Regions from separate parts of the Rossellomorea sp. RS05 genome, predicted to be linked through region 1. Evidence: a T-box and tRNA genes for the amino acid it is inferred to sense, from the RefSeq annotation. Region 1 holds a T-box; the other holds one or more tRNA genes.

What was found. A T-box is a leader RNA that pairs with one kind of tRNA and senses whether it is charged. The one in region 1 lies ahead of ABJ225_RS03435 (tryptophan--tRNA ligase), so its partner is inferred to be a tRNA-Trp.
Region 2: it has a tRNA-Trp gene. The T-box ahead of ABJ225_RS03435 (tryptophan--tRNA ligase) is inferred to sense a tRNA for this amino acid. The anticodon was not compared.

Annotation. Positions count from the first base shown of each region.
Region 1 covers NZ_JBDKWY010000001.1:662,470-665,850, reverse strand. The annotation lists partial or broken gene ABJ225_RS03440 (alcohol dehydrogenase catalytic domain-containing protein) at 1-1,002, shown strand, start outside; gene ABJ225_RS03435 (tryptophan--tRNA ligase) at 1,093-2,088, opposite strand; T-box leader at 2,175-2,396, opposite strand; gene ABJ225_RS03430 (metal-dependent hydrolase) at 2,452-3,078, opposite strand; gene ABJ225_RS03425 (NUDIX hydrolase) at 3,114-3,381, opposite strand, start outside.
Region 2 covers NZ_JBDKWY010000001.1:103-3,483, reverse strand. The annotation lists gene ABJ225_RS00100 (carbohydrate ABC transporter permease) at 1-319, opposite strand, end outside; gene ABJ225_RS00095 (alpha/beta hydrolase) at 475-1,227, opposite strand; tRNA gene ABJ225_RS00090 (tRNA-Gly) at 1,357-1,430, opposite strand; tRNA gene ABJ225_RS00085 (tRNA-Leu) at 1,434-1,518, opposite strand; tRNA gene ABJ225_RS00080 (tRNA-Cys) at 1,537-1,610, opposite strand; tRNA gene ABJ225_RS00075 (tRNA-Gly) at 1,620-1,694, opposite strand; tRNA gene ABJ225_RS00070 (tRNA-Gln) at 1,699-1,770, opposite strand; tRNA gene ABJ225_RS00065 (tRNA-His) at 1,812-1,887, opposite strand; tRNA gene ABJ225_RS00060 (tRNA-Trp) at 1,890-1,963, opposite strand; tRNA gene ABJ225_RS00055 (tRNA-Tyr) at 1,972-2,055, opposite strand; tRNA gene ABJ225_RS00050 (tRNA-Thr) at 2,071-2,146, opposite strand; tRNA gene ABJ225_RS00045 (tRNA-Phe) at 2,156-2,231, opposite strand; tRNA gene ABJ225_RS00040 (tRNA-Asp) at 2,260-2,336, opposite strand; tRNA gene ABJ225_RS00035 (tRNA-Met) at 2,437-2,510, opposite strand; tRNA gene ABJ225_RS00030 (tRNA-Val) at 2,602-2,677, opposite strand; tRNA gene ABJ225_RS00025 (tRNA-Glu) at 2,700-2,774, opposite strand; tRNA gene ABJ225_RS00020 (tRNA-Ser) at 2,780-2,872, opposite strand; tRNA gene ABJ225_RS00015 (tRNA-Asn) at 2,879-2,953, opposite strand; rRNA gene rrf (5S ribosomal RNA) at 2,961-3,077, opposite strand; partial or broken rRNA gene ABJ225_RS00005 (23S ribosomal RNA) at 3,374-3,381, opposite strand, start outside.

The DNA.
Region 1 (3,381 bases):
TATAAGGCAGGAATCGAACCACCACGGGATTATGTGGTCGGTCACGAACCGATGGGAATCGTCGAGGAAGTGGGAGCAGACGTCAAGACATTGAAAAAAGGAGACCGTGTCGTGATCCCTTTCAATATCGGCTGCGGAGAATGCTTCTTCTGTCAGAACCAGATGGAAAGTCAATGTGATGAATCGAACCCCCATGGTGAAGTCGGCGGGCTTTTTGGTTTTACCGAAATGAACGGGAATTACCCTGGTGGACAAGCCGAATACCTGAGGGTCCCTTACGCAGATTTCACCTCGTTCAAAGTCCCCGAAGAAAGTGAACTTTCTGACGAGAATGTGCTTTTCCTTTCAGATGTCATTCCTACTGCATATTGGAGCGTTGAGAACAGCGGTGTATAGGCTGGTGATACCGTCATCATCCTCGGCAGTGGTCCAATCGGACTCATGGCTCAAAAATTCGCCAGGTTAAAAGGGGCAAAAAGAGTCATTGCCGTTGATCAGGTAAGGCATCGCCTTGATCATGCCAAGAAGACGAATGGAGCAGAAATCTATGACTTTTCGGGAAATCCGGACATCGGACAGTTGTTGCACGAAGATACGAATGGAGGAGCAGATGTCGTGATCGACTGCGTCGGGATGGACGGGACTGTTGCTTCCGGTGAATCATTCGGATCTGATTTTGATAATCAGTTCGGTACGATCCGTCCTATCATCACTGCTTCTCAGGCGGTGCGCAAGTTCGGTACTGTTCAGTTGACGGGCGTCTATGCGACTGGAGCAAATGGTTTTCCGATCGGTGACTTCTTCAGCAGGAACGTTTCCCTTAAAATGGGCCAGGCTCCAGTGATTCATCTGATGCCGAAGCTCTACAGCATGATTGAAGATGGAGCTTTTGACCCGACTGATATCATCACCCACTCGCTTCCTCTGGAACAGGCAAGCGAAGGCTATAAAATCTTTGACGAGAAATCCGACGGGAACATCAAAGTGATTCTGAAACCATAAAGAAGCCCGCCCATTAAATCGACCAAGGCCGGACCTCCTTATTACCAGGAAGTCCGGCCTTTTGATTTAAGCAATAGGCATGGGTTCGCATTAAAGAATCCCTATTTTTTTCTTGATTTCTGTCAGAAAAGGAGCGGTTGTCTCCCTTGCCCTTTGTGCTCCGCGGGCCAGTATTGCCTCCATCTTTTCAGGAGAGCCCATCAGTTCCATGTACCTTTCCCTCGGCCCGGTCATTTTTCCATTGATGGCGTGGAACAGTTCCGATTTCGCCTCTCCCCAGCTGATTCCATCCCTGAACCGGTCTTTCATCACGATGACCTCTTCCGGAGAGGCGAATTCCCTGTACAAAGCGAAAATCACAGATTGATCATGGTCCTTAGGGTCTGTCGGAAGCGAAGAATCGGTCTTGATCTTATTGATCAACTTCTTCAGTTTTGCGGGTTCTTCGAAAAGGGGAATGGTATTATTGTATGATTTGCTCATTTTCCTCCCATCCAAACCAGGTACTACAGCCGACTCCTCCTGGATGAAATGTTCAGGAAGTTTGAAGATTTCTCCGTACTGCTTGTTGAAGTATCCTGCAATATCGCGGGCAATTTCGATATGTTGTAACTGATCTTTTCCCACAGGGACCTTGTCTGCCTGGAATAACAGAATATCGGATGCCATGAGGACAGGGTATGTGTAGACACCCATGTTCACGCCATGATCAACTTCCTGTCCAGCCCCCTTGTTGCCATCGGTCATGGCTTTATATGCATGTGCACGGTTCATGAGTCCTTTTGGCGTAACACAGGAGAGGATCCATGTGAGTTCAAAGATCTCCGGTACGTCAGACTGTCTATAAAACGTTACCTTTTCAGGGTCAAGACCCAGTGCTAGCCACGCTGCCGCAATCCCCCTTGTAAGGTTTCTCATTTCTTCCGCATCCTGTACCTTGGTCATCCCGTGATAGTCGGCGATGAAGTAAGATGCCTGATATTCCTCAGATTCCGCCAGCTTCAGTGCAGGCTTGATGGCACCAACGTAGTTCCCTAAATGAATTCTCCCTGTAGGTTTGATACCTGTTAACACCCTTTGTTTCATCTTAGTCTTTCCCCCCTGTGATTGTCGCCTTCTCTAAATGCTGATGAAATTGATTTCTCTATAAACAAAAAAGTCCCCCGTCCTCGGAAAAGGACGGGAGACCCGTGGTGCCACCTTCATTCATGCATCAAGCATGCGCTTATCGGCCAACGGTGACCATCCACCGTCGGACTCCCTTTTATCGGTGGGAAATCCGCCCATTCCGGGAAGCTCCAAAGTCCATTCAACGGCCATATGCACTGATTCACACCAACCATCAGCTCTCTGCGGCATCTGTTCCGTTTACTACTCTTTATCGACGCTCAACTATCGTTTTTATTATCATACAGAATCAGGTTCTCCCAGTCAATCTTTTCCATCATTTTAAATTTCTTTAGAAGAGAGGGGAAGAAAAAGTTTCACTCCCTTTTTATTGAATGGGAGAAACTTCATATCCCCGATCAGATGACTGATATAGCCGATCATGGCTGCCTGAAACAAGCCATCCACCATCACAGCACCCTGAAAGGCAAGAGCCACGAAATAAAAATAGATGATACCCAGGATGGAATGTGTATACGTCCGGTGTGAAACCAACGAGGCGATGATCACGTAGATCCCCATCAGCCACATCCATGATGTATCAAGCTGAAAACCGCAGGCCGCTATCCCAATGCCGGTGATGGTGAGCATCCTTCTTTGAGTGATGAATGTCGAGAAGATCAGGATGAGGACACCATACCCGATCCCCAGCCATCTTTCATTCCCCGTTCCCTCTAAGTAGCTGTATAGCATCACCAACAATGAAACCACCTGGACCGCAGACCTCACCATTTTGGAGGAGAAAGTCACTTTATTGCTGAGCTTGCCATTCACATCAAGATCCGGAATAAGCGCAGACACCCCTCCTGCAGCGACAAGTGAGGCAGTATCGACTGCATCCGCTCCGTACGTTTGGGCAATGATGAATCCGACAGCCGCTCCCACTGTCATATGTGCCGTTCCATTCAAGTCATTTCCCTCTTTCGCTATAAAAATATGTAGGATTACTCTCTTAATCTATCACGTATGCGATCAATCACCTGCAGCATGTAAGATGATTCATGTGGAACAAATGCTTCCCACGCTACCTTTGAACTGATGTATTCCTTCTTCCCTTTTCGAATCCTGAATCCGTCCACTGGGATGGAATCCTTCCCACCTTTGATCAGACTCTCCACATCATCAAGACCGGCAGCAAATATCCCTGCCACTTCCTCTTCTTGAAGATGAAATGCTTCAAATGGGACATGCTGTTCAAGAAGGAAAACATTC
Region 2 (3,381 bases), 660 kb from region 1:
CATTGCTGATCACCACTGCGGCAAACATGAACTTCGTTGTGAACATAAAGGATTGGAAGAACACCTGATCATCGGTGAATATCCGGATATAATTATCGAATCCAACCCACTCCACAGCTGAACTGACCCCGTTCCAAGATGTAAATGAATAATACAGTCCCATCAAGAATGGGATGATCTGAATAACCAGGAAGAACACTAGTGCCGGACCCACGAAGGCACTATAGGTCAATATGTTCTTCCATTTAAGTCCTTTTTTAGGAACAGGCTTCAGCTGTGCTTCTGGCCTGACCGGTCCCGTCTCTATCTTTGGTTCCATCTCTTCTCCCCCTTCGGTCGCGCTTTTTTTCATTATAATGTAAACGCTTACTTTTTATAGTCAACTGAGTTGACATGGATGGGGCACGATATTGACCTCTTTAGGGATCAAAAAAAAGACCCCCGCCTGAGTAAAGCGGGAGTGAGTTATATCTATTATTCACGGTCTAGGGGGAAGTCTCCCATCAATCGGTGGAGCCAGGAGATGCTGAGCTGGAACCACTGTGAGAAATCATCGTCTACCATTGAACGCTGTCCAGCCGATGACAAAGGCTTCCCTAGGGAAAGTCCGTGTACACCATGCTGAAAAATATGAGATTCAAAGGGGACGCCAGCACGGGTGAGGGCCCTTATGAATTCCACCGTATGTTCAACTGGTACAATCCGGTCTTCAAAAGTTGAAAACAAAAAGCTAGGAGGTGTGTTCCCATCAACTTTCTCTTCGAGGGATGGCACCGAGAATGCCAGCACATCCTCAAGGTTTGAAAGAATACAAGGATACCCAAGGATCAGGGCTCTCGGTCTGTAGGTACCCATGGTACCCAGCGAAGCGGCCAGATGCCCCCCAGCGGAAAAGCCGACTACCGCGATACGCTCAGGATCCACTCCTAATTCAGAGGCATGATTCCTGATATAAGCTAAAGCTTCCTCAGCATCCCTGAATGAATCTTCAAACCTCTTGGCTTCTCCTACCGAATAACGTAGGGTGAATGCATGATAGCCTTCTGACAAGTATGCCATGGCTACAGGCTCTGCCTCCCGGTCGGATGTATAGTAATACCCTCCTCCCGGCAGGATCAGAACGGCAGGACGGGTGGTAATGTTTTTCATACGCTTGGTTGTATCCAATAAATAAGCTGTAAGCGTCGATTGCGGGTTGCTGCTCAACTGGATAGATTGAATGTTCATACGTTTTCCCCCTAATGATCTATACGTTATGTCCAGTATATAAGGAGACGGATGGGGTTTCCAGATATTCTCTCCTGCATTACAAAAAAAGACTTCCAACAAATCTGTTGGAAGTCTGAATATGTAAGATGGAGCGGGTGATGGGAATCGAACCCACGACATCAGCTTGGAAGGCTGAGGTTTTACCATTAAACTACACCCGCTTATGGTACCGGTGGCCGGGGTCGAACCGGCACTCCTTACGGAACACGATTTTGAGTCGTGCGCGTCTGCCTATTCCGCCACACCGGCAAGCGTCTAAAAACAATATGGAGGCGGCAACCGGATTTGAACCGGTGATAGAGGTTTTGCAGACCTCTGCCTTACCACTTGGCTATGCCGCCATTTTTCTATGGAGCGGAAGACGGGATTCGAACCCGCGACCCCCACCTTGGCAAGGTGGTGTTCTACCACTGAACTACTTCCGCACTACTGGGCTAGCTGGATTCGAACCAACGCATGTCGCAGTCAAAGTGCGATGCCTTACCGCTTGGCTATAGCCCACTGTTAGTATATGACACACAGAGAAAAATGTGACAAAAATATGGGGCGACTGATGGGAATCGAACCCACGAATGCCGGAACCACAATCCGGTGCGTTAACCACTTCGCCACAATCGCCATGGCAGGGGCAGCAGGAATCGAACCCGCACCAAAGGTTTTGGAGACCTTCGTTCTACCGTTAAACTATGCCCCTGTACTAAATGGTGGAGGGGGGCAGATTCGAACTGCCGAACCCGAAGGAGCGGATTTACAGTCCGCCGCGTTTAGCCACTTCGCTACCCCTCCAGCTAAAAAAATCAGTGGTGCCGGCAAGAGGACTTGAACCCCCAACCTACTGATTACAAGTCAGTTGCTCTACCAGTTGAGCTACACCGGCACAAAAAAATGGTGGCTCAGGACGGAATCGAACCGCCGACACATGGATTTTCAGTCCATTGCTCTACCAACTGAGCTACTGAGCCATTGCATATTTTTATTAAAAATGAAAAATGGCGGTCCGGACGGGACTCGAACCCGCGACCTCCTGCGTGACAGGCAGGCATTCTAACCAACTGAACTACCGGACCAACTTTTTTTCGCATTAGCGAAAATAAAGATCAATGTTCTTTTAATAGCAAATATGCTATCAATGTCACTACATCCCAATCCTCTCGGATCAAAACGGTATTGCGGGGACAGGATTTGAACCTGCGACCTTCGGGTTATGAGCCCGACGAGCTACCGAACTGCTCCACCCCGCGACAATAAAAGTTTGATTCCATTCTTTAACCTGTTAAGTTCAAGAACGCATGGAACGTTATTTTCACTACGCTTCGCTTCGTGAAAAAACAATGGTGGAGGATGACGGGATCGAACCGCCGACCCTCTGCTTGTAAGGCAGATGCTCTCCCAGCTGAGCTAATCCTCCACTGATTCTTTCTGTTTGAAAATGGTGACCCGTACGGGATTCGAACCCGTGTTACCGCCGTGAAAGGGCGGTGTCTTAACCGCTTGACCAACGGGCCTTATATGGCGGAGAGCAAGGGATTTGAACCCTTGAGACAGCTATAAACCGCCTACACGATTTCCAATCGTGCTCCTTCGGCCACTCGGACAGCTCTCCATATAATGGCTCCACAGGCAGGACTCGAACCTGCGACCGATCGGTTAACAGCCGATAGCTCTACCACTGAGCTACTGTGGAATGTACCGCCTGGCGACGTCCTACTCTCGCAGGGGGAGATCCCCCAACTACCATCGGCGCTGAAGAGCTTAACTTCCGTGTTCGGCATGGGAACGGGTGTGACCTCTTCGCCAATGTCACCAGACTATGTGCGTCCTTCAAAAGGACAAGTATTATTATACCGCATCTTCGCGGTAATTTCAAGGTTTTTTTATACTTTATGTATACTTATTCCCTGAAAACTAGATAAAGGGTTGATAGTCAATCATTACCGGCGTATCGTCCAGTCCGGGAGACGCGATGCGCCTGCGCTATTAATCCAGCTCCGGCGGCTAGAGACTCGAGGTCATTTCGGATCCATCAGCCGACGGTAAGGAACACCGTCAACTGCTGGCTCAGAAATGCTTGTCGTCTCTGAACGAGCCGCCTCCGCTTTTTCATTTGGTTAA